DNA from 2 places in the Pseudarthrobacter sp. HLT1-3 genome. Region 1 is predicted to be linked to the other one. Evidence: riboswitches for the same ligand, from Rfam matches in the RefSeq annotation. Region 1 holds a riboswitch; the other holds the start of a gene.
The links. Region 1 has a riboswitch for glycine ahead of gcvP (aminomethyl-transferring glycine dehydrogenase). Riboswitches for the same ligand answer to the same signal wherever they lie in the genome.
Positions count from the first base shown of each region.

Region 2: linked by a shared signal. The riboswitch ahead of AC50X9_RS02755 (hypothetical protein) and the one ahead of gcvP (aminomethyl-transferring glycine dehydrogenase) in region 1 are both predicted to bind glycine.

Region 1 is NZ_JBWZCJ010000037.1:5,364-8,565, reverse strand. Features, by position in the region: gene AC50X9_RS20030 (MFS transporter) at 1-566, opposite strand, end outside; gene AC50X9_RS20025 (TetR/AcrR family transcriptional regulator) at 650-1,189, shown strand; glycine riboswitch at 1,475-1,573, shown strand; glycine riboswitch at 1,575-1,691, shown strand; gene gcvP (aminomethyl-transferring glycine dehydrogenase) at 1,731-3,202, shown strand, end outside.
Region 2 is NZ_JBWZCJ010000002.1:223,334-226,535, forward strand. Features, by position in the region: gene AC50X9_RS02745 (TspO/MBR family protein) at 1-72, shown strand, start outside; gene AC50X9_RS02750 (L-serine ammonia-lyase) at 114-1,520, opposite strand; gene AC50X9_RS02755 (hypothetical protein) at 1,638-1,883, opposite strand; glycine riboswitch at 2,042-2,139, opposite strand; gene AC50X9_RS02760 (hypothetical protein) at 2,335-2,571, opposite strand; gene purU (formyltetrahydrofolate deformylase) at 2,763-3,202, opposite strand, start outside.

The DNA of each region.
Region 1 (3,202 bases):
CCGCCGAAGATGGGGCCCAGCGCGGCACCGCCGGAGAAACCGGCGGCCCAGATGGCCACGGCCAGCCGCCGCCGGTTAGGCTCCGGGAAGATGTTGCGGATCAGGGACAGCGTGGAAGGCATCAGCATGGCGCCGAAGAATCCCAGCCCGGCGCGGCCGGCGATCAGCCATTCGGCACTCGGTGCGAAGGCTGTGACAGCGGAGACAAAGGCGAAGCCCGTGCTGCCGATGAAGAGCAGCCGGCGCCGGCCGATCCTGTCGCCGAGGCTGCCCATCGCTACGAGCAGCCCGGCGAGTACCAGCGGATAGGCGTCCACGATCCACAGCAGCTCCACCCCGGAGGCGTCGAGGCTGCGCGCGATGGCCGGCAGCGCAAAGGTCAGGGCGGTGTTGTCGACCGCCACGAGCAGCACCGGAAACATCAGCAGCGCCAGGGCCAGCCAGTCGCGCCAGGGGGCACGCGGCGTCGGGTGCGACGGGGCGCCCGCGGCATGGAGGCGCGGGGTGCCCGCGGCGGAGCTGCCGAGGGTGCCGGTGCTGCTGCGGGTGAAGGAAGTCTCGCTCATGATCTTAACTATACCGTCTGGACGGTACAGTTAAGAAGCGGCCTGTAAAACCCCCAGCCCCGCCGCGGGGCATGATTGGAACCATGGCTAGAAAACCCGTCGCCCGCGAAGCCGTCCTTGACGCCTTCGAATCCCTGCTGATCGAGGAGGGCGAACGCGCCGCGACCCTTGATGCGGTGGCGAAGCTGGCCGGCGTCTCCAAGGGCGGGCTGCTGTACCACTTCCCGAACAAGGAAGCGATGATCTCGGTCCTTCTGGAACGGCTGGACCGGCTGCTCGCCGACGACCTCGCCGCCATGGCCGCCGCCGCGGAAGGCGCGGCCGCGTACTTCATCACGTCCTCGGTGTGGGCGGACACCCCGCTGGACCGGGCTTTCGTCGCTGCCACCCGGCTGGCGGAGGTGGCCCACCAGGAAACCCTGCGCCGGATGGCCGCCGCGCAGGCGGGCTGGCTGGAACTGCTGGCGGCCGACGTCGGGCCAGCCATGGCCAAGCCCGTCCTCTATATGGGTGACGGGCTGTACTTCAACGCCATGCTGGCGCGCGGCCCGGGCGGACCGCTGCCGGCGGTCGGTCCCGACGTCGAAAGCCTGCTCGCCGCACTCGGGCGGCTCCGCGGCTGACGCCCGGCTGGACGCCGGCCGGCTCACTGGCCGGGACCGGCTCGGCCGGCGCCGAGATCGCCGGAGACCTGCGAACTCGCAGGGTAGGGCGGTATATATCAAGCTGTCACCAACAGCTTGATATATACCGAAGTTTACGGCGACCCCGCAGCTGTCCCGCCAATTCGCGCCGGTGGCGGGACCCGCGCTTAACTCTCGCCGGGGCGGGGTCACTAGTTTGCGGACGCGGGCCGGACATAGGACAATGAGTGCTGTGACTGTTGTCACGCCAACTTAATATGCCTTTGATCTGCGGCGGGAGAGTTCTGCAAGTAGGTACAAGCAGGCGCCGTAGGAGCAAATCCTCCCCAGGAATCTCTCAGGCCCACGTACCGCCGCGGCAAGGCAACTCTGGAAAGTAGCAGGCTGTCCTCGGACATGCTGTGCTCACCGACGGTGCAAGCGGAGCCATGCGAGAGCAAGGCAGCGCGGAAACTCTCAGGTCCAATACAGAGTGGGGAGGAACCCGAATCAATGTGGCGCACCCTGCGCCGCCTTAGTTATGGAGTTCCTTGTGACTGTTACCTCAGCCTCCACGTCTTTCGTTGACCGGCACATCGGTGCCCGCCGACAGGCCGACGTCGACGCCATGTTGAAGGCTGTCGGCTACGACACCGTCGACGCGCTCGTTGACACGGCAGTACCGAAGAACATCCGGCAGGATTCCCCGCTGCAGCTCACCGAGGCCCTCAGCGAGGTCGAGGTCCTGGCCGCACTCCGCAAGCTCGCCGCCAAGAACCAGACCGCGGTCCAGATGATCGGGCAGGGCTACTACGACACGCTCACCCCGCCGGTGATCCGCCGCAACATCCTCGAGGCCCCGGCCTGGTACACCGCGTACACGCCGTACCAGCCGGAGATTTCCCAGGGCCGGCTCGAGGCGCTGCTGAACTTCCAGACCATGGTCCAGGACCTCGTTGGCCTGCCGATCGCGAACGCCTCGCTGCTGGACGAAGCCACCGCCGTCGCCGAAGCCGTGCTGATGATGCGCCGGGCCAACAAGAACAAGGCGGCGCACGACGGCAAGACCGTCCTCGACGCCGACGTTCTGCCGCAGACCATCGCGATCGTCAAGGGCCGCGCCGAGGCCCTCGGCTTCGAAGTCGAGGTCGCGGACCTGTCCCAGGGCCTGCCCGACGGCGACATCAACGGCATCGTCCTGCAGCAGCCGGGCGTCTCCGGCCGCGTCTGGGACCAGTCCGGCGTGATCGCCGCCGCCAAGGACCGCGGCGCACTCGTCACCGTGGCCGCGGACCTGCTGGCGCTGACCCTGATCACCCCTCCGGGCGAGCAGGGCGCCGACATCGCCGTCGGCTCCACCCAGCGCATGGGCGTTCCGCTGTTCTTCGGCGGCCCGCACGCCGCCTACATGGCCGTCCAGAAGGGCCTGGAACGATCCATGCCCGGCCGCCTTGTCGGCGTCTCCAAGGACAACGCCGGTGTCCCGGCGTACCGCCTCGCTCTGCAGACCCGCGAGCAGCACATCCGCCGCGAAAAGGCCACGTCCAACATCTGCACGGCGCAGGCCCTGCTGGCCATCGTGTCCTCCTTCTACGCTGTCTACCACGGCCCGGACGGACTGAAGGCCATCGCCGAGACCGCCAGCGGCCATGCCCAGACCATCGCCGCCTCGCTGAAGGCTGCGGGTCGGGACGTCCTGCACACCAGCTTCTTCGACACCGTCACCGTCTCGGTCCCGGGCAAGGCCGCGGAGATCATCGCCGCTGCCGAGGCGCGCGGCATCAACCTGCGCACCATCGACGCGGACACCGTCGGCATCTCCACGGATGAAGCCACGACGGCGGCCATCGTCGCCGACGTCGTCGCCGCGTTCGGCGCCAGCGTGACCGCCGCAGGCACGGACTCTGCGTTTGCGCTGGACGCCGCCGTCGAGCGCACCTCCGATTACCTGCAGCACCCGGTGTTCAACACGCACCGTTCCGAGACCCAGCTGCTGCGGTACATCCGCCGTCT
Region 2 (3,202 bases), on a different contig from region 1:
CTGATGCTCCCCTATTTGTCCTGGCTGGTGTTCGCCTCGTCCCTGAACCTGTGGGCGGCGCTGAACAATTAGGGACCACGACTGGGCCCTCAAGAAGCAGGAGCGTTAGGGAATCAGCATTCGACGACGTTGACGGCGAGGCCGCCCATGGCGGTTTCCTTGTATTTGGAGCTCATGTCCTTGCCGGTTTCGCGCATGGTGATGATGACTTCGTCGAGGGAGACGCGGTGGGTGCCGTCGCCCCAGAGGGCCATTTTGGCGGCGTTGATGGCTTTCGCGGCGGCGATCGCGTTGCGTTCGATGCAGGGGATCTGCACGAGCCCGCCGATCGGGTCGCAGGTCAGGCCGAGGTTGTGTTCCATCGCGATTTCCGCGGCGTTTTCGACCTGCTGCGGGGTGCCGCCCATGACTTCGGCCAGGCCCGCGGCGGCCATCGAGGACGCCGAGCCGACCTCGCCCTGGCAGCCGACCTCGGCCCCGGAGATCGAGGCCTGTTCCTTGTAGAGCACCCCGATCGCCGCGGCGGTCAGCAGGAACTTCACCACGACGTCGTCACGGTCGGTTTGGGTGGCTTTGTCCATGCCGGGGGCGAAGTGCAGTGCGTAGTAGAGCACGGCGGGGATGATCCCGGCGGCGCCGTTGGTCGGGGCGGTCACGACGCGCCCGCCGGAGGCGTTTTCCTCGTTCACGGCCAGCGCGATCAGGTTCACCCATTCCTGCCAGTACTTCGGGTCCCGGTCCTTGTCCTCCTTCAGGAGCCGGTCGTGCCAGTCCGGTGCCCGGCGGCGGACCTTCAGCCCGCCCGGGAGCAGGCCCTCGCGGCCCAGGCTGACCTGGACGCAGGCCTCCATCACGGAGTAAATGTGCAGCAGCCCCTCCCGGATCTGGGCTTCGGTGCGGGAGGCGCGTTCGTTGATGAACATGATCTCCCCGATCGAGAGGCCCTTGGCCTGGCAGCGGCCCAGCAGTTCCGCGGCGGTCCGGAACGGCAGCGGGAGTTCCTTCTTGGATTCATCGAGTTCCTTCAGCGCCGCGTCCTCCTCGCCCTCGCGGACGATGAACCCGCCGCCCACGGAGAAGAACGTCGCCGTGTGCAGCACCGCACCGGCGGCGTCGGAGACCGTGAACGTCATCCCGTTGGTGTGCCGCGGCAGGATCGTCAGCGGCCGCAGCACCATGTCCTGCACCCCGTACGGCAGCGCCACCCCCGCACCGGCCCCGGCGAGTTGCAGGGTGCCGGTCTCCGCGATCGCCGCGAGGCGTTGCTCCACCTCCGCCGGCAGGATCAGCTCCGGGTGGAAGCCTTCCAGGCCCAGCAGGATCGCCGTCATCGTGCCGTGCCCGTGCCCGGTCGCGGCCAGCGACCCGTACAGATCCACCCGCAGTCCCGCCACCCGGTCCAGCACACCGGAGGCCTTCAACTCCTCAGCGAACACCGCCGCGGCCCGCATCGGACCGACAGTGTGCGAACTGGACGGCCCAATCCCGATGGAAAAAAGATCGAAGACTCCAACAGCCATGGTGAATACCTTTAGTGAGAACAACTTGTGCGAACGACGGCGGCGGACTACCGGTCAACGGCCGGGGTGGTACCGGTTCCGGTCCCCCAAGAACCGGGACCGGTACCACGTTGAGGGCTACTCCGGCAGCGGGATCTTGAGATCCGCGGGACCGGGGTAGAGAGAGTGGGCGGCGAAGCCGGTGCCCGGCTTGGTGGCCGATGAGCTCGCAGTGGTGTCGACGTCGGCCTGGCGGCGGGCGGCAGTGTGGCGGGCGCTGGTGACGCGGGCGCCGGTGGGGCGGGCGGCAGTGACGGGGGCGCTGGTGACGCGGGCGCCGGTGAGGCGGCCGGCGAATGTCGACGGGCAGGACTGGTTCGTCACGCGGGAACTCCATATTTCAGGCGGCACCAAGGGCGCCACTTTGAGTAGGGTTCCTCCCCGCTCTGTCTGTGACCTGAGAGTTTCCGCGGACCCTGATGTTGCAGAGTTCCGCTTGCACCTTCGGTGAGCCCGGTAACCGGACTGCTTTCCAGAGTTGCCTCGCCGCGGCGGTACGTGGGCCTGAGAGATTCCTGGGGAGGATTTGCTCCTACGGCGCCTGCCGAACGTACCGGCAGGACTCTCCCGCCGCAGATCAAAAGCATGTGTCTTTTGTGGGTGACACACCTCACACTGTAGCTGTTGCGTGGACCACATACCAAAATTACGCCCGCACGCAGGAAATGTTTCCTAGCCAGCAAAGTGGATGCGGCCCGGGGATCAGGTCAACCGGCCCGGACGGCCGTCCCGGCCGGAAAGGGTTTGGGTTCAGCGGGTCGCTCAGTGCGCGGGCTCAGTGCTTTGGCCACTTCACGTTGAGCAGCAGCAGTCCCAGCAGGAGCCCGTCAATGGTCATGATTGCCGCCATCAGGTAGGCCCAGCCGATCATCACGAGTTGCTCACCGCCCGCCAACTGCAGGAAGTGCGGGGGTGCATCGCAGTGCCCATGACGATCTCCTGACGTGGAATCCCCCCAGTCACTCGATAGTTCCCCCAGTGTGCCACGGCGGCGCCGAAGAGGGAACGGCATGGCCGGGTGGATATCGAGCGCTCCTGCCCGGTTGCTTCTGCCCGGACACGGCAAAGCCCGGCGTGGTCATGGGGAACACGCCGGGCTTCTGCGGTGTGGCGGGGTGCAACTGGGCGGGAACGCGTGCGGGCGGCCTCGCGGTCCGCTCCGTGCGGCGCCGCGGTCCGGCCGGCGCGGCGCCCGGGGGAGGGTCAGCGGAGCACGACGGTCCTGTTGCCCTGCAGGAAGACGCGTCCCTCGCAGTGCCAGCGGACGGCGTTGGACAGAGCTTTCCGCTCGGTGTCACGTCCGGCGGCCACGAGGTCGGCGGCTCCGAAGGTGTGGTCCACCTCTACCACCTGCTGGGAGATGATCGGGCCCTCATCCAGCTCCGCGTTGACGTAGTGGGCGGTGGCGCCGACGGTCTTCACGCCGCGGGCGTGCGCCTGGTGGTAGGGCTTGGCGCCCTTGAAGCTGGGCAGGAAGGAGTGGTGGATGTTGATGGCGCGGCCGTCCAGCCGGCGGGTGAGGTCGTCGCTGAGGACCTGCATGTAGCGGGCCAGGACCACCAGTTCGACGTCGAGCCGGTCGACGAGCTCCATCAGACGCGCTTCGGCTGCAGGCTTGGTGTCCGCTGTGACGGGCACATGGA